2 regions of the Paenibacillus sp. FSL M8-0228 genome follow, and region 2 is predicted to be linked to the other one. Evidence: riboswitches for the same ligand, from Rfam matches in the RefSeq annotation. Region 2 holds a riboswitch; the other holds the start of a gene.

Region 1 (16,682 bases), 4.3 Mb from region 2:
AAATACGCGTCCAAGAGTTGCTTCGCCGACAGGTACTGAAATAGGTGCTCCCAGATCTATGGCTTCAGCTCCACGAACCAAACCATCTGTGGAAGACATGGCAATACAACGCACACGGTTGTCACCTAGATGTTTTGAAGCTTCGAGCGTCAGGTCAATTTTGACTCCGCTCTCCAGCACAGTCCCAATATGAATGGCATTCAGGATTTCCGGAAGTTGTCCACGTTCAAACTCAACGTCGACAACCGGACCCATGATGCTCACTACGCGTCCTTTGTTCATCTTTTGGTTTCCCTCCTACAAGCTTGCACAGCCGCAAATCCGAACCACTCTGATTTGTTTTGCGCCCGCAATTTATCATAATAGTGTAGACTCTGCTATAAAACAGTCGCTATAAGCCTGATTAAGACTGAGCACTTGCTCCTGCAACGATTTCCGTAATTTCCTGGGTAATAGCCGCTTGACGAGCACGGTTATAGGTCAAGGAAAGCTCACCAATTAACTTGGAAGCATTCTTCGTAGCAGATCCCATTGCCGTCATCTTCGCTCCCAGTTCACTAGCTTTACCATCCAGCAAAGCGCCGTAAATGAGCGTTTCCGCGTAACGTGGCAGCAATACTTCCAGCACTCCTTCTGGTGAAGGCTCATACTCATAGTTAATTGAGGATGAAGCTGTAGCTGAATCCGGTGTCGCCATTGGTAACAGACGGTCAACTGTTGGAATTTGAGTCAATGCGTTGACAAAGCGGTTATAGCATAGATAAAGCTCATCAAATTCTTTAAGTTCAAAGCCTTGTACAGCCTTGCTTGCAATCGTTTTGATATCTGCAAAAGCAGGTGTATCCGACAGATCTGTTACTGATTCAGCGATAGGAAATTCACGACGTCTAAAATAATCCCGTCCTTTTCGCCCAATGATGAAAATCACAAATTCATCCTGTGAACGGTGACGTTCAGAAATCGTCTGCGTAACCTGTCGTAAAATATTGGCGTTATAACCACCAGCCAGACCACGATCAGATGTAATGATGAGATAAGCAGTCTTTTTAACCGGACGCGTTTCCAGCATTGGATGCTTGATGTTATTCGCTCCAGAAGCAATGCTACTCACAACTTCCTTAAGCTTTTCCGAGTAAGGACGAGCCGACTCCGCTTTCTCCTGAGCTTTTCTCAGCTTGGATGCAGCGACCATTTCCATCGCTTTCGTGATCTGCTTCGTACTCTGCACACTTTTAATCTGACGTTTAATCTCGCGCATACCTTTTGCCATGATTTCACCACCTTCAAGCTTTGGCAAAGCCAAAGCTAACTTCGTAAGATTCAAATCCAGCCGGGCATATGTTAAAGGGCCTGTTATTGAGGGTAAAACATGCCAAGGAAGCCAAAACCCGGAGGGCACGCTTCCTTAGAACATCTTTCATCATAAACAGGCAAATTCCAATGTATTATACCGACGTGGCGAATGATTTTTTGAATTTCTCGATAGCTGCCTTCAAAGCCGTTTCGTTATCAGCCACCAAGTCTTTCGTGTCGCGGATAGATTGAAGCACGTCCTGATGGTCAGACACCATGAAAGACAGGAAGTCTTTTTCAAAACGTTTTACATCCGCTACAGGGATATCATCAAGGAAGCCTTTTACAGCAGTATACAAGCTCACTACTTGTTGCTCTACAGCAAGCGGTTGGTTAACACCCTGTTTCAGAATTTCCATCATGCGTGCGCCGCGATCCAAACGGGCTTTTGTGGATTTATCCAAGTCGGACCCGAATTGGGAGAACGCTTGAAGCTCACGATATTGAGCAAGATCCAGACGCAGGGAACCTGCTACCTTTTTCATCGCTTTAATCTGAGCTGAACCACCTACACGAGATACGGAAATACCTACGTTGATCGCCGGACGTTGTCCTGCATAGAACAAGTCAGCTTCCAGGAAGATCTGTCCATCTGTGATGGAGATAACATTGGTTGGAATATATGCAGAAACGTCGGAAGCCTGTGTCTCGATGAACGGCAATGCGGTAAGTGATCCGCCGCCCAACTCATCATTCAGCTTCGCTGCACGTTCCAGCAGGCGAGAGTGAAGATAGAAAACGTCACCCGGATATGCTTCACGGCCCGGTGGACGACGCAGCAACAGGGACAATTCCCGGTAAGCTGACGCTTGTTTAGTCAAGTCATCATAAACAACAAGGACATGCTCGCCTTTGTACATGAAATACTCACCCATAGCGCAGCCAGAGTAAGGAGCAATGTACAGCAATGGTGATGGCTCGGAAGCTGATGCCGTAACGACAATCGTATATTCCAGCGCACCGTGACGACGCAATGTTTCAACAACTTGAGCTACCGTGGATTGTTTTTGACCAATAGCGACATAAATACATTTCATGCCGTTACCTTTTTGGTTCAAAATTGCATCGATTGCGATAGATGTTTTACCTGTTTGACGGTCACCGATGATCAACTCACGTTGACCACGGCCAATTGGAACCATCGCATCAATAGCTTTAATCCCCGTCTGCATAGGCTCATGTACCGATTTACGGGCCATAACGCCTGGAGCCTGACTTTCAACCGGACGGAATTCTGTTGTAGCAATCGGTCCTTTACCGTCTACTGGTTGCCCCAATGGGTTAACTACACGTCCAATCATTGCTTCCCCTACAGGGACCTGCATGATCTGGCCTGTACGTTTTACTTGACCACCTTCACGAATGTCGGAGAATTGACCCAAAATAACAACACCGACATTGCTTTCTTCCACGTTGAGCGCCAAGCCCAATACGCCAGTGTCGAATTCAACCAATTCACCGGCCATAACTTTTTCCAGTCCGTAGACGCGGGCAATACCGTCGCCGACTTCAACAACAGTGCCGACTTCAACGACCTCGATATCATTTTTATATTGTTCAATCTGACTTTTAATCAATGAACTGATTTCCTCAGGTTTGATACTCAAGTGTGTTCACCCCTATCTTCTATACTCGTCTGTTAAAGGATTTCTCGAGACGATCCAGCTTGCCGGCCAGACTGCCGTCGTACAATGTATCGCCGATAACCACTTTTAATCCGCCCAGCAGACTCGGGTCCACTATATTTTCCACACGGATTGTTTTATGTTCACGGGCTCCGAATTCCTCGGCTACCGCTGTTTTTTCCTGATCACTTAAAGCATAAGTCGAATACACCTTTGCATGAGCAAGTCCCAGCTTGTATTCCTGAATATCGAGGTATCCGGCAAGGAGAGATTCGAACAAATCTGCTCTACTACGCTGAATCAACAGTTTGATCGTGTTAATTAGCGAGGCAGACAACTTGCCTTCAAAACTGTTAGCCAGAACTTGAAGCTTGACCGCTTCCGTAATGTTAGGAGAATTAATGAATTTACGGATTTCAGCATCCCCCGATACAGCCTCTACAAAAGCACGTAGCTCCTGCTCGGTTTCCATAATGGTCTGTTCCTGCTCTGCCACTTCAAACAAAGCTTTCGCATACCGTTTGGCTACTACCGTATCCCGGCTCATGCTTTGCCTCCTACCTCTTTAAGGTATTGGTCGACAAGCTCTCCCTGGACTTGGTCTTCCTTGATTTCCTTTTGAATCAGTTTGGAAGCAATTTGTACCGAAGCTTTACCCACTTCGCTGCGCAGTTCGGCAACCGCCTTATTACGCTCGCTTGTGATTTCACGAACAGCTTCGTCTTTCAGGCGGACAGCTTCGTCCTTGGCCTGAACAATAATTTGCTCCGCTTGTTTGTTACCTGTTTGTTTTGACTGCTCAATAATGTCGTACGCTTCCTTACGTGCCTGCTGGAGAGCCTGCTTTTGCTCCTCAACATAAGCAGCAGCCTGTTCACGCGTCTGTGCCGCTTCATTCATTTGCTGTAATACAAGCTGACGCCGCTTCTCCATAACGGAAAAGAGAGGTCCGAATGCATAACGCGTTAGTAACCAGTACAAGATCAAAAATGCAATAATTGTGAAAACGATACTTGTCCAATTTAAACTCAATTGAAGTCACTCCTTTCCGGTGAACGTCAGTCCTAGTTATCCCTTAAGCCAAGCAACAAAGAAGGCGCGGATGGCTGTGGCCTTCCCCGCCAAACCTTGCAAGTTTCAAATTATTATGCCTTAGCGTAGAAAATAAACGCCAGAACGACCCCGATAATAGGCAAGGCTTCAACCAGACCTACACCGATAAACATTACCGTTTGCAAAGTTGATTTAGCCTCAGGCTGACGAGCGATACCTTCAACTGTTTTACTTACAATCAGACCGTTACCAATACCTGCGCCGAGCGCACCCAAACCTACTGCGATAGCTGCTGCTATTAATGCCCAAGCTCCCATTTAAAAAATCCTCCTTAGAGATGTGTATTTGTGTTGTACATGTATTTGCAGTTAAGAGCGAAGCGTACTCCTGAACTTAACTAAAAACCCGAAACTAATTTTAACTAATGCTCTTCTTCATGCGTGTCAATTGCCTGCGAAATATATACGAACGTCAAAATGGTAAAGACGAACGCCTGAATACTGCCGACAAAAATACTGAATCCTTGCCAGACCACGAGTCCCAATACGGAAGCAACCATACCTCCCACACCAAGTGCTGTCATTTTCAGCAGAACACTGATCAAAACTTCGCCGGCAAAAATATTACCGAATAGACGCATACCATGTGTCAACAGTTTTGAGAACTGCTCAATCAAGTTAATTGGCAAAAAGAATGGAAATGGCTGAATGTAATGCTTAAAGTAAGCTTTGGTATTACGGAAAATCCCCAGGAAATGAACCAGGACAAAGATCATCAAAGCCAGTCCAATGGATACCCCTGCATCTGCGGTAGGTGATTTCCACCAGCTGATACCTACATGGGCAGCTTCGCCCGGGTGAGACGCCTGTGCTTGTTCTAATGCTTCTTTGACTGGAATGATTTCATGTCCAAATACTTGGGCACTTTGCGCATTATCGAACTCGGTCACAATCCCGAACGGTAAGCCTAGCATATTTCCGACGAAGATGAACATGATCAGCGTCATCCCCAAGGAGAGGAATGGCTTCCCTTTTTTCAAATCCATCGTGCTGGTAATCAGTCCTTGAACGAATTCGACGACCCATTCCATAAAATTTTGCAGCTTGCTTGGATTGTCCACAGACAAATTGCGCGTTGCAGCAAATGCCAGTCCAAATACAATCGCGCAAGTCACAACCAGCATAATAATGACGGACAAGTCAATGTTAAATCCGCCCAATTCGATAATCGGTGATTCATGCAACATGTTTTCTCACCCCTTTCTCAGTTGAGCCATCATTTTTCCTGTAGCGCGAATATGATGCCTATAATTAAAAGAAGAAATTGTCCAGTCACCAGGCTTGCCATTACAGCGATCTCATGGAAATAGGCTGGAAATTCTAGCGCCAGCACTACTGCCAAAATAGAGGTCCCTACTCGAACGCCAAAGCCAATGCCCACCTTTTTCTTCTTGCCTTCACCGGCGGCTGCATTCGCAACCTGTCGAATTTTGTAGGCCATATACAGCACATTAAGACAGCTTACTCCCGTTCCCAGAATGATTCCGTGAGCAATGTCACGATGTTGGGGCATGAAGGCGGAGACCAGGAAACACAGAGCCATAATACCAAGCGCTACGATCCATAACATTTTTTGCATACGGGTCATCTCATTCATGGTTATCCCTCAATACCTTTCCGATCACAAGGGCAATACTTAATGCGCCTACAACCAAGCCTGCGAGAACGCTTACGCCAATCCAAATTCCGGAGCCATCAAGTTTAGCATCGAGCCACTTTCCGGCATAGAAACCACCCAATGTGCATATCGCCAAATCAATGCCGATCGCGCTCACCAATCCAATTGCCTTGAAGGCATTCCCGGTGTTATTTCGGTTGTTGTTTTGCTTGGAAGGTTTGACCACTTTTCCATGTCACCCCTGCAATTCCAGTCCATTTTACTTAAATATAAGATGCTTTGTCAATTGAGATATTTTAGCGCCCTAAAGTATAAAATCAAACGACAAAGCATCTTAAATTGCTGTATCCCTTGGTAACCGTACAGTTTAACTGTATGCTTGCCTTGTAAAGAATAATTATATCGGACGAACACCTTTTGTGAACATTGTGTGAAATTCTTCAGGACGTTCGGATTGAACGCCATAATGGTGCAAAATCGCATTGACAATTCTTACTGATGCTTTTCCATCGCCGTAAGGATTCGCTGCCTGACTCATAGAATCGTACAACGCGGAATCTGTCAAAAGTGCCTTGGTCCGATTGTACACGTTCTCTTCGCTCGTACCCACCAGTTCCAAGGTGCCCGCTTCAATTCCCTCCGGTCTTTCAGTCGTATCACGCAGCACCAGAACAGGTACTCCGAACGAAGGCGCTTCTTCCTGAAGCCCACCGGAATCCGTAAGGATCAGATGTGTATGTGGGTAAAAATTGTGCAGATCCACGACATCCAGCGGATCAATCAGCTTAATACGCGGATGGTTGCCTAAAATCTCAAATGCAGGTTCCTTCACAGCCGGACTCGGATGAACCGGATAAACAATAGCGATATCCTCAAACTCATCTGCAATGCGCTTAACTGCATTAAAAATCTGACGATGCGGTTCCCCTTGGGATTCCCGACGATGTGCTGTCATAAGAATCAGGCGTTTGCCCTGAGCCCAGTCCAGTACAGGGTGCTCGTAATCTTGGCGAACCGTATACTGAAATACGTCAGTTACTGTATTGCCTGTAACATATATTCGCGATTCAGGCTTATTTTCCTTCCGCAAATTTCCAGCCGATAAAGAAGTAGGCGAGAAATGCAGATCAGACAGTACGCCTGTAAGCTGACGGTTCATTTCTTCAGGATATGGAGAAAGCTTGTTCCACGTCCGCAAACCCGCTTCCACATGCCCTACTTCAATCTGCTGCATAAAGGCTGCATAGCTGGCGAGGAAAGTGGTCAGCGTATCGCCGTGAACCAACACGATATCGGGCTTGGCCTCACGCAATACAGGTTCCAGACCTTGAAGTACCCGCATGGAGATTTCATTTAGTGTCTGGCGATCCTTCATTACGTCCAGATCATAGTCAGGGTGAATATTGAAAACTTCCAGAACCTGATCAAGCATCTGGCGATGTTGAGCCGTAACGCATACTACGGACTCGATATGCTCTGGGTGACGCTGAAGCTCCAAAATAAGAGGAGCCATCTTAATCGCTTCCGGACGCACACCAAAAATTGTCATCACTTTGATTTTGGACATTTTCTGTTGAACCCCTTTTCATAATAAATGTCCGCTTCACAGATCTTCCATTATTTAAAATAAGGACCTGTATAACGTCCATAGATTTTGCCGAACCGCCAAAGGCAGTCTACTTGGTTCCGTACAAGCGGTCTCCCGCGTCACCAAGACCCGGAATGATATATCCATGATCATCCAGACGCTCGTCCAGTGCAGCGACATAGATGTCTACATCAGGATGTGCATCCTGCACAGCTTTGACTCCTTCAGGAGCAGCAATCAGATTCATCATTTTAATTTGAGTGCAGCCTCTCTTTTTCAACACATCAATCGCTGCGATCGCCGACCCGCCTGTTGCAAGCATTGGATCAATCACGATCAATTCGCGCTCAGTTACATCTGTAGGCAGCTTCGTATAGTATTCTACGGGTTGCAGTGTCTCAGGATCGCGGAACAGTCCCACATGACCTACCTTTGCTGCAGGCAGCAGCTTTACTACACCATCCAGCATACCCAAGCCTGCACGCAGAATCGGAATAAGACCCAGCATACGTCCGGAAATCACTTTACCTTCTGTCTCAGCAACCGGTGTCTGCACCGTAATGCTTTCCAGCGGGATATCCCGTGTAATTTCATAAGCCATCAATGTTGCTACTTCATCCACCAGCTCGCGGAAATCCTTGGTGTTGGTCCGCACATCGCGGATAAATGTAAGTTTGTGTTGGATCAAAGGGTGATCACAAACCACCAGTTTCGCCATAATATATTCCCTCCGGTATTATCGTCACGTTCTTTCGCACCAGCATATCGAACTATCCTGAGTCGAAAGGATCTATGTAACCTATTTGTACAAACCAAATAAGCACAGATGCAATGCGTGCCTGTAAATCCTGTTTATTATAACATTCCCTTGATTGATTTAACACCTGCCACCGTAACCTTTTGTCAAGGGAAAGATATGACATGTAAAATAATGAATAGGACCGCTTTACGTGTGACTTTCATCACATAAAAACACAACAAAAAGGCTCTGGCGGCCCTTGACCGCCAAAGCCTTAAGGCTTTATACTTCCTGCCCGAGCTATAGCCTTTGCATCCTCATGCAGAGGTATTCTTTTATCTATACTTCAAATTGTCCCATGCCCCCTGAAATTGTTGAAGCATTTCATCCTTTGTGATAACCCCTGCAATATAGGCTTGCATACTGCTGCTTAAATCCTGATTCAGCCCCTTCGGAAAGCGTTGGAAGTTCCAACTCCATATCTTGCCTTCCCTCACATGCCGAGATATTTCTGCACCTAGATCGCCTGTCGTCTCGTCGCTGGACGTAATACTTTTGAAGGCGGGAACAAACTTAAATTCCTTGGTGATATAATGCTTGCCTGTTTCTGATGTGACCAACCAATTGAGAAATTCTTTTGCCTCCTGCTTCACAGGCGAATTTTTGTTGACCACCCAGTTCGAGGCTACTCCCACCGCGAGTCTACCTCCTGTGGAGGGATCATTGTCTATAGGCGCAGGCAGAATACCCAAATTCAAGTTAGGATTAATTCCATCCATTTGTGGCTGCGTCCAGTTCCCCTGGTGCATCATAGCAGCCTTACCTGTGGAAAACAGTGTCACTTGTGTATTGTAATCCGTCGTGAGCGGATTGCGGTTCCCATATTTTATAGTCAGGTCAAGCAACTTCACCCACTGATCGAACACGGGGTTACCAGGGATGCGAGCCGCTCCTTTGTTTAAGTCCTCAACATAACTTTCCGGGTTCGGCTGTCTGGCAAACGGGATATTGATAAAATGGTTCCCCAGAACCCACCATTCCGCATACCCGTTAGCAAAAGGTATAATCCCTGCCGCTTTCAGTCGCTTGGCTGCTTCCTCCAGTTCATCTATCGTCTGAGGTAGTTTGGTTATGCCCGCTTTTTTGAACAAATCCTTGTTATAAACAAAACCAAATCCTTCTAGGTTCATAGGCTGTCCATAAATCTTACCGTTAACCGTCATCGGCTTACGAGCGAAATCGTCCAGATCCTTCACCCATGGCTGATCCGACAAATCCTCCAAGTACTCCAACCACGTATCGCGGTCCTGGTAGCCCTCATTTGTAAAAATGTCCGGCTGATCGCCTGATGCGAATTTAGCCTTCAACGAAGCACCGTAGTCCGTACCACCACCGACAGATTGGATATCCAGCTTGATGCCAGGGTGCGTTTTTTCATATTCTGCCTTCAGCTTATTTAGTGGTTCCGAAATCTCTACTTTGAATTGATAAATGTGTATCGTTTTCGTCTCACTCTGTTGAGCCTTCGTATTTCCACAACCTGCAAGTGTACATGCGAGCAGCACCATCAAGGAGATGACAAGTAACGCTGTTTTTTTCATCGATTATCCCTCCCATCAGCCTTTGACCGCGCCGGCTGCAATGCCAGAAACGATGTATTTTTGCATCACCAGAAAAAACACAACAATTGGCGTGATTCCCAACACCAGTGCTGGCAGCGCCAAGTCCCATTGCTTGGTGTACTGACCAAACAACATATAGGTTGCAATCGGAATGGTACGCAGCTCAGGATCATTCAAAATGAGCGAAGGCAACAGATAGTCATTCCAGATCCATAAGGTATTCAAGATAAGCACGGTTACGAACATAGGCAGCAGCAGTGGACAAACGATGCGAAAGAACACCCCGTACCGGGATGAACCGTCCACCCTTGCCGCCTGCTCGATCTCAATAGGTACCGTTTTAATAAAGCCATGAAAAAGAAAAACGGATAAAGGCGCTCCAAAACCCAGATAACATAAGATCAGTCCCGGTATACTGTTGTTCAAGCTCAATACGTTGGACACTTCCATAAGCGGCAACATAATCGATTGAAAGGGAACTACCATCGCAGCCACAAGCAAACCGAACAGGAACCGGTTAAAACGAGTGTCATGCCGAACCATCTGGTAAGCGGCCATCGAGCTGATGAGCAGCAAAAGCGCATTACTGACGATCGTGACAATCAGTGAATTCCCCAGTGCTGTGGGAAAGTTTATTTTATTCCAGGCGTTAGCATAGTTTTCAAAACGGAAGGTTGTCGGCCACGAAGCGGAATGGGCCAAAATGTCACCAAAGGATTTAACGGAGTTTACGAGCAAAAAATAGAATGGAACCAGAAAAATTAACCCGATCACAATAAGCAATATTTCAGCAACCCATGTGCCCAAACGGTAGTTTGACGTTTTTTCCATTACATTTCGACCTCCTTTTTCTTCGTGAGACGCACCTGAATGCTGGTAATGATCGCAACGACCACGAAGAAAATCATAGCCTTGGCAGTTCCCAATCCAAGTCGATTATTTGTAAACGCTTCATTATATATGTCCAACGCTACAGACTCTGTCGACTTGAAAGGTCCCCCCTTGGTGAGAGCCAAATTCAATTCAAATACTTTAAAGGACCAGGATATCGCTAGGAACAAGCAGACGGTCACCGCTGGCATAATAAGTGGCACTACAATATGACGCAAAATCTGTCTTCGGCTCGCGCCGTCGATTTGAGCCGATTCAATCAGGGCATGCGGCACATTATTTAACGAGGATATGTAAATAACCATGAGATAACCTGCATATTGCCATACAAACACAATGACAGTTCCCCAAAAAGCAGTTGGCCCATCACCCAGCCACGGCAGTTTAAAAAAGGAAAGCCCTGTTGCCTCCCCTACCGCAGAAAAGCCGCGTACAAATATAAATTGCCAGATAAAGCCGAGCAGCAAGCCGCCAATCATATTGGGCATAAAAAATACAGTTCGCAGTGCATTACGGGTACGCAGCGGTTTGGTAAGTGCATAGGCTAGGAAAAAGCCAATCAGGTTCGTCAGAATGACACCACATACGGTAAACCGAACTGTAAACCAGAACGCATTACGGAAATCTGGATCATCCCTAAATATATGAACGTAATTCCCTAGCCCGAGCCATCGGATATTCTCAGATACTCCATCCCAGTTCGTCATAGAATAATACAGTCCCAGCAGGAACGGAATGACCATAATCAAGACGAAAAACAACGCCATCGGTCCCACAAATACGAGCTGCTGCAATAATTGCGCGGATTTTCTTTGACTCAATGCAATCACTCCTTTGTCGTAGATATGAAGGAAGCGCGCGCGCATAAACCCTTGCTGTAATCGCTTATTACCCAAAAATGTAAGTTTCGAGTCGTTCGGAAGCAAAAAAAGGCTGTTCTCCTCCGGTTTACGAAGGAAAACAGCCTATACCATAAAGATTATGAGTGTCGATGAATTAGTATTGAGTTCCTGGATAGATCGGGAACTTGTCTGTCAACTCGCCAACCGCTTGGCTTGCTTTGGACAATACAGTATCATCTTTCGGGTTTTTAAGAGTTTCAGCAATGATTTTACCGATTTTGACCATAGCCTCTTCATCCATCCCACGAGATGTTGCAGCAGGTGTACCAATACGAATCCCGCTGGTTACGAATGGACTGGTCGGGTCAAAAGGAATCGCATTTTTATTGACCGTGATGCCCACGGAATCCAATACATGCTCCGCTTCTTTACCTGTGATATTCAAATTGCGCGTATCCAACAGCATCAGATGGTTATCCGTACCACCGGATACAATGTTAATCCCCTCAGCCAACAGTGTTTCAGCCAGCACCTGTGCGTTGCGAACTACGTTTTGCGCATAGGTTTTGAACGATGGCTGGAGCGCTTCACCCAAAGCAACCGCTTTGGACGCGATCACATGCATCAGAGGCCCCCCTTGAGTACCAGGGAAAATAGCTTTATCAATCGCTTGTGCCCATGCTTTGCGAGTCAGAATCAGCCCCCCACGCGGACCACGCAAAGTTTTGTGTGTCGTTGTTGTTACAAATTGGGCATGCGGAACTGGACTTGGGTGAATTCCCGCTGCCACAAGACCTGCGATATGTGCCATATCCACCATAAACAGAGCACCTACATCATTAGCAATGGAGGCAAAAGCTTCAAAATCAATAGTACGCGGATATGCACTCGCGCCAGCTACAATCAGACGAGGACGGTGCTTGAAGGCTGCCTTGCGCACTTCATCGTAGTCGATGCGGAAGTTGTCTTCGCGTACACCGTAAGCAGCAAAGTTATACAACAAGCCAGAAGCGTTAACCGGACTTCCATGTGTTAAATGGCCACCATGCGCCAAATTCATACCCAGTACAGTATCTCCAGGTTTGAGAGCCGCCAGATACACCGCCATGTTGGCTTGTGCTCCAGAGTGGGGCTGCACGTTAGCATGCTCGGCACCGAACAGTTCTTTTGCGCGGTCACGTGCGATATCTTCAACGATATCTACATGCTCACAGCCACCATAGTAGCGTTTGTTCGGGTAACCTTCAGCATATTTATTCGTCAGCACGGAGCCCATGGCTTCCATTACTGCTTCACTGACAATGTTCTCGGATGCGATTAGCTCGATATTGTGGCGTTGTCGTTTCAGTTCAAGTCCCATTGCTTCCATTACTGCTGGGTCACTTTTACGCAGGTGTTCCATCATGATTGATTACTCCCTCTCCATAGTCAATTGTTGGGTATACAAGCAAACGCCTGCTCCTCTGTTGGGTACCTCATCATCATTGCAAAAACGATTAGTACAAACATGCCGCCATGCCAAATGCTAATCGCAGTTTCCGCCGACTTCTTGCTCCAGACTGTACACCGCCCGTTGTCCGCCAATAAGTGGAGGACGGGTGAACGCCGCTGTCACACGTGCTTCGCCAATCCAGCGAAGGCTTGGGCGAAACGGAACAGCAATCGGTCGCAGATGCATGCCAATCAGCGTTTCGCCGATGTCTATCCCGGCATGAGCCTGCACGTTCACCGCCAAACACGCGTCGCTCATAGAACGATAGGCGACGGTAGCCATAGAGCCTCCTGCTGTACGAACAGGAACAGCCGCAACCTCCATCAGTCCCAGTCGTTCCAGTACAGCCCGTTCAACGACCAACGCTCGGTTCAAATGCTCACAGCATTGAAACGCTACATCAAAGCCATACTGCCTGCGAACGGACTCTACTCCAGATAACAGTTGTTGAGCCACATCGAGCGCTCCCGCCGTGCCAATTCGACTTCCAGCCACTTCACTTGTGCTAACGCCGATAACCAGCAGGCGACCAGCCCTGAGACTGGCTGCTTCTGCGATTTCCCGCACAACAGAAGTGGTCTGTGCTTCTAGCGAAATCTCATGATCCAATTGTCCCACCATTGGAACCTCCTTTGGTTGAACAGCCTCTCAGAGACTAGGCACGGTCTCATGCCCCAAGTTCAACACACTCTCTCCTGATCACAATCTCACTATATTATAGCCGATGTTTCAGATTTCGAGCAGAAAAAATGGAAGAACCTTTGAAGGAATCAACCCTCAGCTAAACATCTGGCATAACTTGTATATGAAAAAAGAGCAGTCCACACCTATGTGGAATTGCTCTTTTGCCCAGGCGACCGGCCGTATATCCGATGCTCCATCGTGGTTAATCCCACTTTTGTCGCCAGTTACATCGGATTCTCATTTTTCCACCTTATCTTAACGGATTAACCGTCGAAAATCAACAGATTCCGTACAAAATAGATGAGTAAGAGCGATTTTATTCGGAAGAGGCCTTTAGCTTGTCCAGCAGCTTATGCAGCGCCGTGCGGATTTCCGCAGCTGTGACATCGTAGTCTTCTCGTGAACCGCCAAACGGATCTGAAATATCAAAGCCCGGAATCCGTTGGTGTAATTCAATCATTCGTTCACGCTCCTGCGCCGATAGCTCTTGTCCAAGTGAAGCCATCAACTGCTGTGAAGCATATAAACCGTCCAACTCCTGTACATCATTCAACACCGCATCCCGGTTCTCCACATATTCCTTAAGCGTAAATACTTTGCCCGCCGTTTGGGGAAAGCGCTGAATTACGTGCTGTTTATGTCCTTGCGTCAAGGTTAAGATCAGATGTGCCCACCCGGCAAGCCCGTCGCTCAAAGGGGTTGAAGTGATCTGATCGGATATATCGTGATCACGTAGAACCGCCTCTGCATGTCGGGATATCGGCGTGCCTTCCATCGCTGCCACTCCCGCAGAACGCACTTCCAGTTCTAGTCCATGCTCAGCAGCCAACTTACGCAGCATCCCTTCAGCCATTGGACTACGACAGGTATTCCCAGTGCATACAAATAAGATATTCTTCAACGTTTTCACCCCCCGTATGTTAAAAAATATATAAACAGAGGATTACTATAATCCTAATCCCTTACTTTAACCCTGCACTTATTTTACACTGTCTGCGCTAAAATCAAAACATAAACATAAAGCCGAATGCCAGCAAAATGGCACCGCCCACTGCTTCCCCGTAATCTCCTAGATTGCGGCTGACCTTGCGACCCAGCAGCAGGCCCAACATCGCCATTGCTCCCCCGCAAAAACCAAATGCCAGAACAGACAGCACCAGATCACTCTGGAACATCCCCAGTGACACTCCTACAGAAAATGAATCCACGCTCACCCCAAGTGCAAACAGCAAAAGACCTAAAGGCGAACGATGATCCAATACCTGTACGCCGTCCCCTTTGAAGGAATTATACACCATATGCCCGCCTAAAAGGATGAGTAGCCCCCCTGCGAAGTAGGTCGTCACATGACCTAATAAAGAACTCATATAATGGCCCGTGAAAATTCCCAGCAATGGCATCAGAATGTGAAAAAAGCCAATAACAGTGCTGATGCGCAGCACGTCTCGCAGGCGTATCCCCTTCATGCCGATCCCTACGCCCAGCGATAACGCATCCATTCCTAGCGCTACCGCCATGATCAGAATCGTTACAACCTGCCCGGCATGGGCAGAGGCTGCCAGCATACTCCATCCCTCCATTATCCGTCTGTTCTTGTACACGTTATGCGGACAAGGGGCAAATCAGTACAAGCATGCACTGAAAGTACCCAATACCGAGACGAGGAGGGAGGAAAAAAATTTAATATAAGAGGCTCTGATTCGACAGAAGCTACAGGCGGACGATTCGGTGACCTGCCGCTTTAAGCAGGCGGTTCATAACGGCGTCGCCCAATCCTTTCAGCGGACAGGATTCCGCCAAAATGTAGGTGACGCCGTCCTCGTCGCAGCGACGCAGCACGCCGTACAGGCGTTGCGCTGCCTCATGGAGCGCGTCTAGCTTGCCTAGCGTGTAGACGCGTTCTCCGGCGTAGCCGGCGGCGTGCTCGTCGAACGCGAGCACTGCCGTGCGCTCCCCGCTGGCGGAAGCCTCCGCCAGCGCGGCGCGAATCCAGCCCGTCACCTCAACGGACGACGGGCCTTGTACCACGCTCAAGCGGCCTCGCGGCGCGTAGTGCGTGTACTTCATGCCCGGCGAGCGCGGCGCCGGGCTGTCCGCGTCTTCCCCGGACGTAGCGGCCAGCGCCGGGTCCAGCACGACGGCGCGAGCAACTGCAGCGAGCTGCTCAGCCGTCACGCCGCCGGGGCGCAGGATGGTGACCGTTCCGTCGTCAGCCGCCTGCACCACCGTGGACTCCAGCCCCACACCTGTGGGGCCTCCGTCTAAAATGCCGCCGATGCGGCCCTCCAGATCCTCCCGCACATGCTGTGCAAGAGTGGGACTGGGTCTTCCCGAACGATTGGCGCTTGGCGCAGCCAACGGACAACCCGCTTCAGCGATCAAGCGCAGCGCTATCGGATGATCTGGCATGCGCACACCAACCGTGTCCAGCCCGGCCGTTACACGCGATGACAGTGCCTGCGGTACCACTGGCAATACGAGAGTCAGCGGTCCCGGCCAGAACATATTCATCAGCGCCCGGGCTGTATCGTTTATTTCTGCTACCATACCCTCTAATTGATCAGCATCAGAAACATGTACAATGAGCGGGTTATCGGAAGGGCGTCCTTTGGCAGCGAATACCGCCTCCACCGCTTTTGTACTACGAGCATCGGCTCCCAGTCCGTACACGGTCTCTGTAGGAAAGGCTACCGTCTCTCCAGCTTGGAGGAGTACAGCAGCCTCGCGTATGCCTTTTTCCGCCGCGATCCGAGTCTGTTCAGCCGAAGTTTCGTCAGAAACACCCCCGTCAGTGTTGTTCACAGGAACCAAACATCTTACATCCCACCATTGGGTATGGGAAGACTTCAATGCCTGCTTCAGCTCGCAATTCCCCTGTTCGTCCAGCTTTTGCTCCGATTTTTCCTTTTGCACAAAATCTCCGCGCAAGTCTTGCATTTGATTCAATTTATCGCTCATATCAGATCATCCCATATCTTATTGTCGTATACAGGCCAGTGATTTCGCTTGATCCTATAAGGCTACTTTGAAAGATCAGTTTATTTGGCTCTGCCATGTGTATATCTATCGTAAGCTCCATTATAGCATATGGGGAAACTTACACTCCTCAACGTTTA
Region 2 (16,682 bases):
CACAAATTTTTGGCGCTCCTTCACCAATCAGGACATCTTTCACCTTTACGATTTTAGCCATCTCTTTCTCACTCCCAAATTACAGTTTCAAGTCGAACATGTACAATAATTCATAGTATAACGCATTCTGAATAAGCATGCAGATGATATGATCCAGTCGTCGTTATTTGGGTTCAAGTGCAATTTTAGGCGACAATTTGCGACTTGCTGGAAAAACTAAATTGTACCGAAAATTAACAAACACCGCCAGTACGATCCCTAGCACATTCACAATAATAGCTAGCATAAAAACACTCGATATCTGAGAATGTTTCAACAGAAAGCCTGTAAACACAGGAATGATCGTGTATGAAAGCGAGGTTGCTGTATAAACAAACCCGGTAATCTGTCCTTTTCGTTGACTAAAAAATTCACTCATTACGGTTAATGTCAGCTGAAGTACACCTGATATTGAAAACCCGATAACACTCGCACAAATAATGGACGCAGCCCCTGACTTGAAAAGGAGAAGCGCTCCAAAAGCCAACAGGGAAATACATGGATAAATAAGAATAATGTGAACTGGTTTAACCCATTTTCTTAACACAATGACCAATACAAACACGGAAACCAGCGAACCCATATTGTAATAAACTAATAATCTGAGAGACTCTGATTCGGTCATACCGATAAACTGTTGTCCAAAAGTAGGCAACCATAACTGCACAATATAAAGCAAGGTAGGTCCCGTAAATCCGAGCAAGATAAGGCATAGCCCTTCCTGCCAAAACCGCGGCTTACTCCGGTCATTTGCCTCCAATTTTCCCGCTAGGCTTGATACAGAATTACCGCCACTTTGCCCCTTGGCGGGCTGCACGCGCATGTCTGGGAACTTCATTTTGAACAAGTACATTGCATTCAAAGCAAATATGAGGGCAGGTAAAAAGAAAGAGAACCCGTAGAAAATATCGTGATTCATAAAAAAGATAATCATTAGCGGTAAAAATGCCGCCCCAACGGATATAAAACCTCTCACCAATACTGTAGCCGAACCAGAGGATTGGGGGAAAGCTTCGATCAGCGCTGGATAAGTACCTGAATCAAGAAAAGAATTCGCTACGCCTGCCAGCACAGCCAGTACGATCGCCATCTCAAAGCTGGAACTCAGCGGTATACCGACCAAGAATACAGCCATCAGTAGCCCGGCTGCCACAATAAACGGCTTACGACCATAACGGTCGGAGAGCACCCCGGATATGTACAGGGTAAACAACCTGCCAAATCCCATCGCAGAAACCAAGAGACTGATGCCCGCCTGATCTGTATGCAAATGCTCTGTTAAAAAGGACATGTGCGATGCCAGCATAATATTAAACATGCCGAACAAAAGATAGTTTACATAAAGTCCTGTCGCCACTGGAAAAGAAGTACGTTTCATCATGAATTCACCTGCTTTTGTAAGTAAGTCTTGTAGTATCAAAACGTGAATCATTTCACATTGCTTGTGTCGATGATGAAGTATAGAACACAATTTAAAATTTATCAAGTTTAAATATTGCGAGACTCCGGCTTAGACACGCTGATGCGTTTTCAGATAAAACTCCTTGCCGTAACTTAGGGCAAAGTTCCGAAACTCTACTACTGCCGGGGATAAATATCTATTTTTAATGCTGGCTAGGTAGATAAAACGCTCGTATTCTGGATTAATAATAGGCAATGTTTTGACGTTAAAATAATCTAACGATGAAATGCGGGGCATAACTCCGATCCCGTAATTGATAGACACCAGTCCTGCCATTGCCGTATCTTCTTCAATCTCGCAAATAATCTGTGGCGTAACGCCCGCCTTGGCAAACAAATTCTCAATAATGGGCCGAACCCCACTCTTTTTGTTGAAGAAGATCACCGGGTAATCTGCTGTATCCTTGAGATCAATTTGGTCCAGAGAAGCCAGTGGATGATCAGGCGAAACAATGACCACCAGTTCCTGCTGAGCCAACGGAATAAACTCCACATCCGGTTCATTTTCCACGTGAGAGCAGAACGCCACGTCATAGTGTTCCTGCTTCAGGCCTTGAATAATATCGTTCGTATTCCCTTGGTGAAACGAAAAGGAAATGTCTTTACGGGCATCCAGAGCTGAAAAGGCTTGGATTATTGCTGGAATGAAGTGTGAACCTAGTGTGTAAATGAACGCCAAATCTATATTACCATGACTTGGACTCACTAATTCCCGTAAGTTATGCTCCCCCTTTTCCAATTCATCCATCGCGTGCTCCACATACTTCAGAAAAAATCGTCCGTATTTGTTTAACCGAATATTTCTCCCCTGCTTCTCAAACAGATGAACGCCCAAATCCTTTTCTAATTCTGAAATCGCATGACTTAAACTGGGTTGAGTGATACAAAGCCGCATAGCTGCCTGAGTAAAATGCTCCATCTCCGCAAGTACACGAAAATATTGTAAGTGCTTCAGGTTCATAATTATGTAATTCCCTTCTTTAATTCATATTTTAAATTATAGACCCAAACTATGAAAAACGATAAAAATATGCATTGGATTTATAATATCACCCCTTATATAATTAAGACATAGACATTATGTGAATATTTTCACTTGTTTGTGGGCGTACTTTAATACACCTGGACGATGCCTACCTAGGCCATTGATCTAAAATTTATGTTGGGAGTTACACTTATGAAAAATCCTTATATCAGAATGGCAACAGGGCTTTATATCAACTATTTTCTTCTGGGTATGATTAATGTTATTCTCTCGTCGAATATGAGCTTTCTGACCGTGCAATTGAACACGGATAAAGCAGCCATCGGCTATCTGGTGTCAGCGATTGGAATCGGTAAACTGCTCGCTCTCGGAGTAGCCGGAAAAATGTCAGATAAATACGGAAGGAAACCACTGATTGTTATTGCATCATTTGCTTATTTAATCTTCCTAATCGGTATTCCGCTTGCACCTAACTACACCTTGGCATTCGTGTTTGCCATTATCGCAGGGCTCTGCAACTCGATGATGGATGCGGGGACTTATCCCGCACTCATTGAAGGGTTCGGAAAAAAAGCCGGGTCTGCAACCGTCCTAGTCAAAGCATCCATCTCGATCGGTGCCATTGTTATTCCTTTCATGATTGCATTTTTTATTAATCACGATATGTTCTATGGATATTCCTTCTTTATTCCAGCAGGAATTTATCTGCTGAACGGGATTTTCTTGTCAATGACCGCTTTCCCCAACCACAAAGCCGAGGAACAAAAGGCTCCAGCCGAGACTGGACAATCAACGGATTCGTTCCACAGCGAGCCTAAGTTTTGGCAAGAAGGTTTGTCTCTGATTATTATCGGTTTTACTTCAACTGTATTGTTCATGATCGTGCAGCTATGGCTTCCTACCTTTGGACAAGAGGCTCTTGGCATGGACAAAGCCAGCGCCATTAAGCTGCTGAGCTACTATAGTATAGGTTCATTAGTTTCCGTTATTTTGTTGGCTATGGTACTTGGTAGATTCATTAAGCCCATTACCGTCATGATTGTGTATCCGCTTATTGCCCTACTTTCTTTGCTGGCTTTAATTGTATGGCACAATCCTGTCGCTACCTTGATCAGTTCATTCTTAATCGGCTTGTCTACCGCAGGCATATTCCAAATTGCCCTTACGGTAATGACGGAATTTTTCCGCAAGAACAAAGGAACTACGACTTCTCTCGTAAACATAGCAGCCAGCCTATCGTTCATCCTGATGCCTTTGGCTACCGGGAGCATGTCCAAAAGTCTGGGAATTACCTCCGTATTCATTCTGGATATTGCGATTGCTGTAGTCAGTATTTTGCTGGCCGTGTTTGTTGCTTATCGATATAAAAAAGTGTTTCATTAAACTACACACGTTACTTGGAGGCTTATATCATGAAAAATGCTGGACGTATTGACGGAAGAACACAATTAATCGGACTGCTAGCTACACCGATCGGACACTCTTTGTCCCCGGCTATGCATAATCTTGCGTTTGAAAAGCTGGGCCTAAATAACGCGTATATGGCCTTTGAAGTAGGCAATGAACAGCTTGAAGAGGTCGTACGGGGGATGCGCGCTCTGAACATACGCGGTTATAACGTGTCCATGCCTAACAAAACAGCTATACTCCAGTATCTTGACGAGCTAGACGACAGCGCTAAATTTACAGGTGCCGTCAACACTGTCGTGAATACGGATGGTAAGCTGAAAGGCTACAGTACAGATGGATCAGGTTATGTTCGTAACTTGCAGGAGAACGGCATTGATCTGAAAGGTAAGAAAATGACACTCGTCGGCTCAGGCGGTGCTGCAACGCCGATTGCTATTGAAGCCGCTCGAGCTGGTCTCGCTGAAATTTCAATTTTCGCTCGTAATGACCAGTTCTTTGCCCGGGCGGAAGAAAATGTCCGTATGATTAATGAAGAGATGAAACATGCCCAAGTCAAGGCGAATATCTATGCATTAGAGAATCAGGAGAAGCTGCGTGAAGAGATTCTTACAAGTCATATTTTCGCTAATGGTACAGGTGTGGGTATGAAACCGCTGGAAGGCAAAAGTGTAATTGAGGATGTGTCCATGCTTCGTTCCGATCTGATTGTAACCGATGTAGTATACAGCCCAGCTAAATCCAAGCTGATGGAACAAGCTGAATCCGTAGGTGCAACCGCCATTAACGGTCTGGGCATGATGCTGTGGCAGGGCGCATTAGCCTTCGAACTGTGGACAGGCCAAGAGATGCCAGTCGCTTATATTAAAGAACAGCTTTTTGCTGATCAACTGTAAGATTTAGAGCTGCTCAACAAGCACATCAAGCCATGAGTTCCTTCTATTATATACGCATATATGTACTTTAAATACGATGCTCGGCGAATGAACACTTCTGCCGGGCATCGTCTTTTTTATGGGTACAGCCCCGTTCTTCCTTCTCTTTTCATTAATCCTTATACGGGTCAAACTCATTGGCCCCAGCCATGCATACCCCGATTGGCTTCAGCACATGCATAACTTCCACGGTCTCGGAATGAGCGTCCAGTACCTCGCGCAGTTTGCGGTAGACGAACGGACTTTCGTCTGTACCTGCTCCGCGCAGCTCGACACCGTAGTTCCGAACAGCCTCCTTCATCTGTACATCCGTGATTTGTCCACCACTCCGTGTGCGGGTTTTCCAATTCATTTTACCGGCTGCCTGGGTACGACTCATAATACGACCTGCGCCATGGACTGTACTATAGTAGGAATCCCGATTTTCTACCGAATCTTTCCCACGCACAATCACCGAGATATCGCCCATGCTTCCTCCAATAAAGCCCATTTGGCCAGGGGCCGAGGGGGTTGCGCCTTTGCGGACTACAATGGTGTCGCGTCCATCATGCTGTTCCTTCCACGCGTAATTATGGTGGTTATGCACCGTAAAATCCGCTTCGGTCCCCATAATACCAAGCACTTGTTCTATCACATAGTCACGTCCCGCATACGCATAGCGTCCGGCAAGGCGCATCGCACGGTAGTACATGTCCCCCAACTCACTGTTTATATCTAGCAACACAGGTGGCTGATCCATATGTTCTCCCGGCGCCTTTCCGAGAAACTCTCGTCCTGCGGCCAAGTTTAGAAACCCACTTGCTGTTTTGTGTCCAAAGCCCCGGCTGCCGAAATGATTGGCAATCCAGACCTGTCCTGTCGCTTCCTCCACGAACACATCAACAAAGTGATTACCACTCCCTACTGTACCCAGCTGTTCCCTCGCCAAGGACTTCAGTTTGTCATGCTCTTGTTTCCCAATCGCCGCATATACTGCCCAATCCGGGTCATCGAACAGCTCATGGTCTACCTGAATTGCATTCACACGACCTACGCCAAACGAAATATGACGTGCAATCTCATCCATCACGGCTGAAATACGTGGCATAATATCTGCGGCAAACAGCTTGGTTCTTACCGCCTTATTCCCGCAGCCGATATCATACCCGACACCTGAAGGTGAAATTTGTCCGTCATACACCATCACACCGCCAATCGGCTGGCTGTAGCCTTTATGATGATCTGCCATCAGTAGCGCCTGAATCACATTACCATTTTCGGCACATGTGCGGGCTTGAGATAGTGCCCCCGGGTCAGGTGATCCCCATACGCGTACTCCATTGATTTCTTGATAAACCATCGTTTTATCCCTCCATATTTTGCAAGAAAATTTCTATATGTAAAATTGACTGCTTTTGAACTTTGGATCTCTTAATAGCATTATGTACGGTTTACCCGCTTCCGAACAGGGCGTAAGTATTACAAGCACAACATCAGACGTCTCTATAAGAAAGTCCCTATAAGAAAATGAAAAAGGATATCCATGCAGCCGACCAGACTGTAGGATATCCTTTTATGATTATTTAGAAACCATTAATCAATTTTACTAATATTTTTTGATGATTCCGAATTGATCCACAATAAAAGGTTTGGCATCATTTTTGTTTTGATCAATTTCGTACGTTACGGCTGTAAGTTTATTTTCGTCTACGGTGATGCCAACAAAATTCTGTACCTGTCCTCGTACAGGTCTACGATTGTCACTCGGATCCGGGCCATATACTGCCGCATGATTCTCTTCAGCTAGTTCAAAGAGATTATAGTACTTATCTCCAAGTTTTTCACTCGGGTTCTTGTAGTAGACTTTGGGGCCAGCAGTTGCTGGGATGACATAGATACTTCCATCCGGATTCACACTATATTCAATCGTCTTATCATTTAATGTATCTTTTAATTTGGTTGACGTTGTTGCTTTACCCTCTTGGTTGATTGGTTTCGTCCGAGCATAAATATGATCGTGCCCCTGCACGACAAAGTCGATATCAAGTTTGTCCATGAGTGGAGCGATTTGGTTACGAACTCCATTGTTATCCATGATGTCAGAATCTGTTGCATGGTTAGAGGTAGTGTAGGGACCTTTGTGAATGTTAACAATGATCCACTTTGCACCTGCCCTTTTGGCTGCCGCAGCATCTTTCTTTAACCATTCAACTTGATCTTCAGAAAAATTGGCATATTTCTCTGAGTCCTCATTGGAGTTCAGTACGATAAAGTGAGCATAGCTGTAATCAAAGGAGTAGTACGCTCCTGTTTTAGTAGCAGAACCAGCTGGTTGATTAATATTAAAGTGATCATAAAAAGCGTAGTTCTCATCCTCATGATTACCTGCTGAAGGAACAATGGTTGTATTCAAAAGACTTTTTTGTGAATGTCCCAACAACCAGTCCCACTGCTCTTCTTTGGTACCGGTGTCTACGATATCTCCGTTGTGGACTACAAACTGAGCATTACCTACAGTTTGAAGTGCTTTTTCGAGCGTCTGTGAAGACAATATGGCTTCATCTTCGCTTTTCGCTTGTGTATCAGCTAAATCAATGAAGGTAAATTCGCCGCTCTTAGGAGCCGTTTGAAACGTACCTGTTTCGCTCCATATCCCGCGCGCTGCATCACCCACACGATAATAATAAGCTGTGTCCGCTTGAAGACCTGTAGCTACAGCTTTATGGACAAGCTCTTCTGGAGAATTGGTCGATGGAGAAGAAGTCCCTTCAAATGTAAGAGCACTCGTAAAATCAGCTTCAGAAGCCGTTTTCTTGATTACTTGAACAGTGCTCTTCGTGGAAAGTTTTGAAGTATACCAGGTAAATCCTTTGGAACCTTTTGTGTCTCCATAAAATGTAGCTGTAACTTTACTAATACCATGATCTGTATTCCCTGATGACTCAGCATGGACAGGCAAGGCTGACATGCCCGTAATCAAACCTAGTGCAAGAGCAACAGACATAGATGTTGCTGACCATTTTTGAAACTTCTTAAACATGTGTACACTCCTCTGTGTAGTTAATATGTAAAAGTTATAAATATGATCATATCAATCAAATGTTAATACGTTGTTTTAGGAAATATAGTAATTTGTAAAAACGAGGTGTTAAGTGACCTAGCGATTGAGGAGAAGGATAACTGCTTTACCCTTTTAGGGCTACAAAGCCAAATAAGGCTAACCGTATATTTGCAAAGTTTGCAAAATCGGCAGCCCTTTGTGCATTGCAATTTCGATCATTCCACTGACTAATGTGCAGAAGTATTTTTCAAATCTGCTTCATAACGAAGGCCGAATTGTTGTCTTGCCTCCTCCATCACTTCAGCGACTGTAAGTGAACACTCCAAAGAGTTAATGGAACTGTTGCGTTCACCAATCTTGATCAGATCTATAAATTCCTGAATTTCATAATACATGGGCTCACGCGTCTGAGCTTTGGTCAGATCCTCAATCGTGCCGTCCCGATAATGAATTTTCACCTCATAGGGCTGACTGATTTTGTCGATCACCATCGTTCCATTCTCACCCTGAATTTCAGCAGGCAGATAGGAATCTGTAATTTTGGAATACATGACGATAGCATCCATATCAGGATACTTCATCACGATACTGCCCTCGCCATCGACACCAGAGGATAAAAGCACACCAACCGCCCGAACCTCCTCAGGTTTGCCGAACAAAGTCACCATAGGATACAAACAATACACGCCAAGGTCCATCAGGGAACCATTGGAAAAGGCCGGGTTAAACGCATTCAATACCTTACCTTGCTTAAAAGCATCAAAGCGGGAGGAGTATTGACAGTAGCTTGCAAAATAACGCCGAACCCGGCCTATTTTATACATATGATCCTTTATTATTTTAAAGTTAGGCATAAGTGTGGATTTAACGGCCTCCATCAGCAGAACATCGTTGTTGCGCGCGGCTTCGATCATACTCTTCACCTCTGCTGCATTAGACGCAAAAGGTTTCTCACACAACACGTGCTTTCCGTGATTCATACATAAGATCGCCTGCTCCGCATGTAAGGAATTGGGGCTGGCAATATATACGGCATCGACCTGGTCACTTGCGGCCATTTGCGCCAGGTCTGTAAAAACCTCCGGCTGGCTGTTATATTTGTCAGCAAAAGCTTTGCCCTTATCCTCTGTGCGTGAGTATACCGCCGTCAGGGAAAATTCGTCCGTCTCCATCGCAGCTTGAATAAACCTCTCTGTTATCCAGTTGGTTCCAACAATACCAAAACGCATCACAGTATCCCATCCTTCCCGTGAGTCATTACAATTCATATGTACCTATTCTCGCATTCCAGCCTAAACTTGTCCACTATACCGTTAGCCATATCTCGTGCTTCAACATGTTTATTCGACAAAAAAAGACTGCGGTCTATCAGCTTAATTTATACTGATTGTACCACAGTCCCTGTCAGTTATTTGGGGTTATATCTCTATTTTTTTGATATTACTTTTCCTACTTCTTCCAAAATAGCATCCATGGAAGCAGGGTCATGTACATCATACTCATCAATGTTCAGACGCAGTACAGGACAGGCATCAAATTCGTTGATCCAATTGGAATATCTGCGATGCATTTGCTCCCAATAAGAACGCTCGGTCTGGATCTCCATCTCGCGACCGCGCTCCTCAATCCGACTCAGAATGGAGGGCAAACTGCCTTCCAGATAGATCAGCACATCAGGGTGAGGGAAAAACGGTGTCATCACCATCGCCTCAAACAGGCTAGTATACGTTTCATAATCGGTAGGATTCATCGTTCCCTGATCGGCATGCATTTTCGCAAAAATGCCTGTATCCTCATAAATAGAACGATCCTGCACAAAGCCTCCACCAGACAGGAAAATATTCTTTTGTTCCTTGAAGCGTTCCGCGAGAAAATAAATTTGCAAATGAAAGCTCCATCTTTCGAAATCGTGATAAAATTTCTCCAGATAGGGATTATGATCGACCTGCTCCAAAGAGGTTTTAAAACCAAGGCGTCCGGCCAAAGCACCGGTCAACGTGGATTTACCTACACCCACTGTGCCCGCTACCGTAATCAAGGCATTTGCAGGAATGTTGTAATTATTCACTATATAAGCTCCTTTACATCGGAAACAATTTGTTTAAATTGTGCCTGATTTTCTACAAAATCAATTTCATTCCCGTTCACGGTCAATATACGAGGGGAAGGGGACTGTTCAGCGAGAAACTGCATGCCTTTATCATAATCTATGATCAATTGCTCCAGATAGGCAGGGTCCATCTCCTGTTCAAAAGAGCGTGCACGCTTGCGAATTCTCCCCAGCAAGGTATCCAAATCTGCTTTGATATAAATGATAATGTCCGGCTTAGGCATATCATCTGTGAGCAAATGATAGATTTGACGATATTTTTCGAGCTTCACACCCTTAAGCGTACGTTCAGCAAAAATCAAATTCTTGTAGATATGATAATCAGAAATAACAGGCTGAGCTTTCTCGATATATTGCAGACCAGTATCCTCCAACTGCTTATACCGATTGCAGAGGAAGAACATTTCCAACTGGAAACTCCACTCATCTATATTCTGATAAAATTTATCGAGAAATGGGTTCTCCTCGACAATCTCTTTGATTATCGGCCAATGTAGCTCGGTTGAAAGCATCGAAGCTAACGTCGTTTTGCCTGCTCCGATGGGCCCTTCAACGGCTATAAATGGGGCTTGTTTCATGCGGTTCTGCTCCTCCTTGTACTCCAGTCCATCCTGTGGACAACTATCCTATTGTATCACAAGGTAGTACGCTAAAGGCATACCAAATCTATGGATAAAACAAAAAAACAGAGCGCTATATTTTGCTTCATAGCGTCTCTGTTTCTCATTTAAACCAACCTTTTTCATTAAAACGTGTAATCGCTTCGATCCGGTTACTGACACCCAACTTATCGAGAATGACTGAAATATAATTGCGCACCGTCCCTGTCGTTAAATACAGTTCACCAGCAATCTCTTTTGTGTTCTTTCCGTCAGCGATGAGCGCCAAGACGGTCTTTTCACGCTCTGTTAGCGGGTTGACTTCGGCATAAGCATCATCGACCAGTTCCGGAGCATAGATACGCCGACCTGCCATAATACTGCGAATGGAGGAAGCCAGCTCTTCACTGGGACTGTCCTTGAGTAGATAACCGTGTGTCCCCGCCTTGATCGCTCGTTCAAAATACCCAGGGCGGGCAAACGTAGTTAAAATCAGCATCTTGCAGTTCAAGCCTTTGAGTTCTTCAGCCGCATCCAATCCGCTCTTTATTGGCATTTCGATGTCCATAATGCATATATCCGGTTGATGCAGCTTCACCAGTTCTATAGCTTCTTCCCCGTTGCTTGCTTTTCCGACTACTTTCATGTCCTCTTCCAAGTCTAGCAGAGAAGCTAGAGCACCCAGCAGCATACGCTGGTCTTCTGCAATGACAATTCGAATCATGGCCCCACCTCCTCGTTCGGCTTTTCAGGGATATTGGGCACTTTAATGACCAAGGTCGTTCCCTGATCTGAACGCAGCTCCATACATCCGTTCACGAATTCGAGCCTTTCCTTCATACCTTGCAGGCCGTTTCCACGAAGGGTTCCATTTTCTCTCGTAATACCGACTCCATTATCCTGAATCCGAAGAGTCAATTCCTTACGAGACGGCTCAATCGTGATGGAGCAAGCGGTAGCTCCACTGTGTTTCACTACATTGGTTACGGCTTCCTTCATACACATGCTAAGAACATTTTCATTCATTAATGATGTATGCTCCAGCTTCGGGTCGCCCTCTAGAGTTAATTCAATGTGAGCAGCCTTTAAAATCTGCCGAATACGTAGTAGCTCATCCTCTAGTCGCATACCGCGCATTTGAGTAACCATTTCCCGTACCTCTTTTAACGCGCTTCTTGCCGTGAGACGAACATCGTTAATTTCGACATGCGCCCGCTCCGGGTACTGATCCATCAGTTTGCCCGCCAAATCGCTCTTCAGCCCAATGAGTGACAACTTCTGACCTAAGGTATCGTGCAGGTCACGCGCAATTCTTTGCCGTTCCTCCAGCTTAATCAATTCCGATATTTTCTTATTGGCATCCTCCAATTGAACTTGGAGCCGATCGCTTTTGTTGCGATTAAAATTCGTAATCGGAAGGAGAATCACACCGATCAGATTGAGCAGGATAAAAGGAATCTGTTTAATAAAAACGGGATTCTGAGAAACAAAACCATAATTGATCAATCCAATCGTAATAACCATTAAAATAATATACAGCGTCGTAAATGCAGCCTTACTTTTAATATTACCGATCAAATAGGCGATAAATATGGAAAAGTACATATAGCTGAACAGCAGTGTCATGGTAATCGATATGGCAATCTGTACACTGGTCCAAAAGTATATGAGCCAGCCTTTTGAGACAAAAGCCAGTACATAACATGCAAAGAATACCAAAATAATAGCAGTACCCAAAATAATATGACCTGTAGATGAAGAGCTAAAGTAGTAAAAGGGCAGGATATAAAAGACGACCCAAACATAAGGGCTAAGCCCTGTATTTCTTTGGAAGATCTGATACCATTTTTGCATCCTGCCCACCCTCTTCTACTTCACATGACTTATATTCCTTATCTTATCATACCAGGTTTTGTTCAACGTTATTTTCTTTCTGTGCCTACAACAGGTGTAGGCATGGGTTTCGTAACTGCAACACGTTTGCTGAGGAGCGGCTTCACTTGTTTAAAGGTCAAAAAGGTTTTCGTATTTTCATCCCAAAGTCGGAACTTCAACGATTGCAGACTGCTACTCACTGTGATCGTGGTCGCCTTTTGAAGTAACGGTGTCGCTTCATGTGCTTTTTCCAAATTATAATTTGGAACTTTGGGACTCAGGTGATGAACGTGATGAAATCCGATATTGCCCGTAATCCATTGCAATACTTTAGGAAGCTTGTAGTAAGAACTGCCTTCTACGGCTGCATTAATATAACTCCACTCTTCATCGTGCTCGAAATAAGAATCCTCAAATTGGTGTTGTACATAGAATAGCCAGATTCCCAACATACCGGATACAAAAAAGATAGGTGCCTGTACGAGAAGGAAGGCCTGCCATCCAATAGCCCAGCACAACAGTGCATACAATGCAACGATGGATATATTCGTCACATGAGTGTTCATTTTTTCCTTGCGTTTGGCTGTCTTGATATTAAAGCGATAGGAAATCAAAAAAGTATAGATCGGACCTAGTCCGAACATAACCCAAGGATTTCGGTATATGCGATAGGCCAACCGTGTCCATGTGGAAGCCTCTGTGTACTCTTCTACCGTAAGCACCCACATGTCACCTGTGCCTCTTTTATCCAGATTACTGCTGGTTGCATGGTGGATCGCGTGACTATTTTTCCATTGGTGATAAGGGCAGAGCGTAATAATACCTGTAATCGTTCCCACAATGTCGTTCAGCTTGCGGCTTTTGAAGAAGGATTGATGACCACAATCATGAAAAATAATAAACGTCCGTACCACAAACCCCGATGCAACAATGGCAATGGGAAGCGTCAGCCAGTACGAAACCGACAGGCTAAGATAAGCAGCATACCACAATAGGATCAGTGGACCCAAGGTATTGATAAGTTGCAGAACGCTGGATTTCGTGTTTATTTTCTCGTAGGGAGCCATATTTTTTTTCAATTGGGCTAATGGGAGTTGTGTCATACTCATTATGATCCTCCTTAAAGATGACGCCTATACCTTGATCCTGTTAGGCGTACATGTTGATCTAATCTCAGTATAAGGAGAACGCTCTAGGCGCTGTAGTCATAAACGTCAGTTCGTGTATATGACATTTGTCATATAGACAAGTAACATAACCCGTTTTCCAAATGTTCGCGGGTTTCTTTTCTGATGATTGTTTGTTAAAATATAAGGTATAATAACGCTGTATGTGACTGGCGAAGTCAGTGGAATGAACCACGAGGGAGCATACAAAAAAAGCGTACCGTTCGCCTGGGAGAAGTATTTGCAGAGGATTCGTCTGTCTTGACGACCTTGTGCAAATACTTTTTTTCGTTTTACAAGACCATGACACCCTGTTGATTCCATTATGCAATAAATTCAGAGGAGGCTCGGACTATGGCTATTATCATGAAATCCAAAGAAGCAGCTGAGCAAGTATATGCAACGATCCGTTCACAGGTAGAAGAAATGAAGCAGCAAGGACACCGTCCCCATCTGGCAACCCTATTGGTAGAAGGTGATCCGGCATCTGCATACTATGCACGGACCAAGCAAAAAATAGCGGAGAAGCTGGGCATCTCATTTCATCTCCATACGTTTGATCGTCATGTTAGCGAAACCGAGCTACTGCACCTGATCGGCAGTCTGAACGATGCATCCCATGTACATGGCATTATGCTGGAACTGCCGCTTCCCCAACATCTTTCCGCCTCCGTTATTAAACAATCCATTGCCCCCTACAAGGATATTGATGGGATTACACCCGATAACAAGCTGGCTACTGTAACAGGTGACGCCGGACTATATCCCGCAACACCTCAAGCCTGTATCGAGCTGCTCAAGCATTACGGTCACACATTGGCAGGCAAAAATGTCACGCTCGTGGGCATCGGACAGACAGTGGGACTTCCCCTTTTCCACATGTTGCAAAGAGAAAACGCCACCGTTACCGCCTGTCATGCAGGTACGCGTGATATTGCAGAGCATCTGAGCCATGCAGACATTGCCTTCGTGGCAGTCGGATGCCCTGATGTGATTACGCAAGATATGGTTCATCCCGGTCTGATTTTGGTAGATGCGGGAATTAATGAGACGCTAGAGGGAAAAATAGTGGGAGATGCCGCTTTAGACGTGGGGGAAAAAGTACATGCTATTTCTCCGGTTCCCGGCGGTGTTGGCACCTTAACGACTGCGATTTTGTACAAAAATCTGCTCAAAGCAATACATCTGCAACACTACTCCAGAGAGGTGGTTTACTCATGAGTGAACTGTCGTGGAATCATTCCATCGGACATTTTCTGAAAGAGGCTGCAAGTGCAGCTCCTACCCCTGGCGGAGGAAGTGTATCCGCACTGGCTGCGGCACTAGGCGCGGCTATGACCTCCATGACCGCCAACCTTTCACAAGGAGAAAAATACGCGCACATCCATGAACAAATCACGGACGTCATTAGCAGCATGGAAAGATTGTCTACACATTGTGAGGAATTAATGGTCGCAGACATCCAATCCTTTGAACAGTATATGACTGCCCTGCGTTTGCCCAAGGAAACAGACGAAGAAAAGCGCTATCGTACCCATTCCTTACAGACAGCGGTGATCGCTGCCATTGAGGTACCCATGCGCCTGCTGGAAGTATGCCGAGACGGATTGTCGCAAGCCTATAACATTGTGGAAGTGTCCAATAAAAATGTGATTTCGGATCTTGGCATCGGCGCGATCCTGTTCGAAGCCGCCGCTCAATCTGCCCTGCTTACCGTCGACATTAACCTTGCTTCGCTGAAAGATTTGGATGTCAAACAATCCTACGAAGCTAAAACAGCCGCACTCCTCCGTGAAATCGGACAAATCAAAGAACAAACCTTATTGATGGTGCGCAGCCGAATAACGGGCTGACCATTGGAAGAACCCGTCCCAAGTCATATTCTGCTTCCATGCTCAAAAAATAGCCTCTCAAACCCGCCTCTGCTCGTGGGTTTGGAGGCTATTTTATTGGAATCCAACGATTTGTGGAAAACTTTTCTATATATTCTTCGTCTATTGATAAGGAGATATTCCCCAAGGCGTTATTTAACCTTATATACATTGATGAAGAAATGAGGAAAAACGCATGAAAAGACGTACTCTGTTAATCAGTATGATCGCGCTGTTATTGTTCAGCTCCAGTGCATGGGCGGCCGGTGATGAATCGGCGTCCCGTATTCGTTCATATGATTCCGGGAGTCTGATTCAATCCGATGGAAGCTTGTGGTTATGGGGCTATAATCAATCCGTACCGACTCGTGTAGAGGATAAGCCAAACGTTGTAAGAACATTTTCGAATATAATCCAGGAAGGCGATCTGATATTTACCTTACAAGATCATTCCGCCTGGTATGTGCCAAGAAACAACATTTCTGAATCCGTGAAATTCATTTCTCTGGAAGGACTACCAAACATCATAAACGTGCGTATTATGAATGATCATGTGCTCGCCCTAAACGCCGAAGGAACCGTATTATCCGCTGATCGAATCGAAAATGGTGGCAACTTTGCTCCTTTTCAAACCCTATCCGGCATCGAAAATGTTACAGAATTGGATAGTTACTATGAAAAAAGACCGCAATATGAGGAACGCTGGATCTTCTTGAAGAAGGACGGAAGTGTATGGAAAAATACAAGGTCCTTGCAGGGCTTCGAGCTTGTTCCATCATTAAAGGATATTACTGCTATCTCCAAAAACATAGCCTTAAAGAAAGACGGTACTGTATGGACATGGCCCAAAGAATTTGATAAAAATGTAACTCCGTCCGAAACTTTATCCGTATCGCAGATTCAAGCCTTATCGGACATCAAAATAATTAAGACCAATGGAAGTTCCAATCTCGCGATTGATCGACAAGGACGGTTATGGTTCTGGGGTGAAACGGTCACAGGTTACTCAGATAATACAACCTATCACAATGAAAATACCCCTGTGCTATTATCAGGAGTAAAAGATGTTAAAGACGCCTTTTTCGCCGAACGCTCCATACTCGCCCTCACCACAGCTGGGAATGTATATGTTGCGTCTCTAGATGGTGAAAAGTTACCATCCAACGCCCCCTTTACATTGCTTGCTAAAAATAT

What was found. Region 2 has a riboswitch for ZMP and ZTP ahead of MKY98_RS04710 (bifunctional 5,10-methylenetetrahydrofolate dehydrogenase/5,10-methenyltetrahydrofolate cyclohydrolase). Riboswitches for the same ligand answer to the same signal wherever they lie in the genome.
Region 1: linked by a shared signal. The riboswitch ahead of MKY98_RS24125 (TIGR01440 family protein) and the one ahead of MKY98_RS04710 (bifunctional 5,10-methylenetetrahydrofolate dehydrogenase/5,10-methenyltetrahydrofolate cyclohydrolase) in region 2 are both predicted to bind ZMP and ZTP.

The regions. Positions count from the first base shown of each region.
Region 1 covers NZ_JBBOXA010000001.1:5,331,851-5,348,532, forward strand. Annotated here, with positions in the region: gene atpD (F0F1 ATP synthase subunit beta) at 1-282, opposite strand, end outside; gene atpG (ATP synthase F1 subunit gamma) at 404-1,270, opposite strand; gene atpA (F0F1 ATP synthase subunit alpha) at 1,446-2,960, opposite strand; gene MKY98_RS24065 (F0F1 ATP synthase subunit delta) at 2,980-3,525, opposite strand; gene atpF (F0F1 ATP synthase subunit B) at 3,522-4,010, opposite strand; gene atpE (F0F1 ATP synthase subunit C) at 4,124-4,348, opposite strand; gene atpB (F0F1 ATP synthase subunit A) at 4,453-5,277, opposite strand; gene MKY98_RS24085 (ATP synthase subunit I) at 5,307-5,687, opposite strand; gene MKY98_RS24090 (AtpZ/AtpI family protein) at 5,680-5,934, opposite strand; gene wecB (non-hydrolyzing UDP-N-acetylglucosamine 2-epimerase) at 6,106-7,275, opposite strand; gene upp (uracil phosphoribosyltransferase) at 7,385-8,014, opposite strand; gene MKY98_RS24105 (ABC transporter substrate-binding protein) at 8,371-9,636, opposite strand; gene MKY98_RS24110 (carbohydrate ABC transporter permease) at 9,652-10,488, opposite strand; gene MKY98_RS24115 (carbohydrate ABC transporter permease) at 10,488-11,369, opposite strand; gene glyA (serine hydroxymethyltransferase) at 11,545-12,795, opposite strand; gene MKY98_RS24125 (TIGR01440 family protein) at 12,916-13,503, opposite strand; ZMP/ZTP riboswitch at 13,723-13,804, opposite strand; gene MKY98_RS24130 (low molecular weight protein arginine phosphatase) at 13,883-14,467, opposite strand; gene MKY98_RS24135 (manganese efflux pump MntP) at 14,571-15,131, opposite strand; gene MKY98_RS24140 (L-threonylcarbamoyladenylate synthase) at 15,277-16,524, opposite strand; gene spoIIR (stage II sporulation protein R) at 16,680-16,682, opposite strand, start outside.
Region 2 covers NZ_JBBOXA010000001.1:1,025,696-1,042,377, reverse strand. Annotated here, with positions in the region: gene aroD (type I 3-dehydroquinate dehydratase) at 1-61, opposite strand, end outside; gene MKY98_RS04770 (MFS transporter) at 164-1,420, opposite strand; gene MKY98_RS04765 (LysR family transcriptional regulator) at 1,550-2,461, opposite strand; gene MKY98_RS04760 (MFS transporter) at 2,678-3,868, shown strand; gene MKY98_RS04755 (shikimate dehydrogenase) at 3,898-4,788, shown strand; gene MKY98_RS04750 (RtcB family protein) at 4,940-6,166, opposite strand; gene MKY98_RS04745 (purple acid phosphatase family protein) at 6,413-7,846, opposite strand; gene MKY98_RS04740 (Gfo/Idh/MocA family protein) at 8,095-9,096, opposite strand; gene MKY98_RS04735 (deoxynucleoside kinase) at 9,294-9,935, opposite strand; gene MKY98_RS04730 (deoxynucleoside kinase) at 9,935-10,555, opposite strand; gene MKY98_RS04725 (response regulator transcription factor) at 10,701-11,300, opposite strand; gene MKY98_RS04720 (sensor histidine kinase) at 11,297-12,430, opposite strand; gene MKY98_RS04715 (fatty acid desaturase) at 12,499-13,560, opposite strand; ZMP/ZTP riboswitch at 13,774-13,858, shown strand; gene MKY98_RS04710 (bifunctional 5,10-methylenetetrahydrofolate dehydrogenase/5,10-methenyltetrahydrofolate cyclohydrolase) at 13,972-14,838, shown strand; gene MKY98_RS04705 (cyclodeaminase/cyclohydrolase family protein) at 14,835-15,470, shown strand; gene MKY98_RS04700 (stalk domain-containing protein) at 15,685-16,682, shown strand, end outside.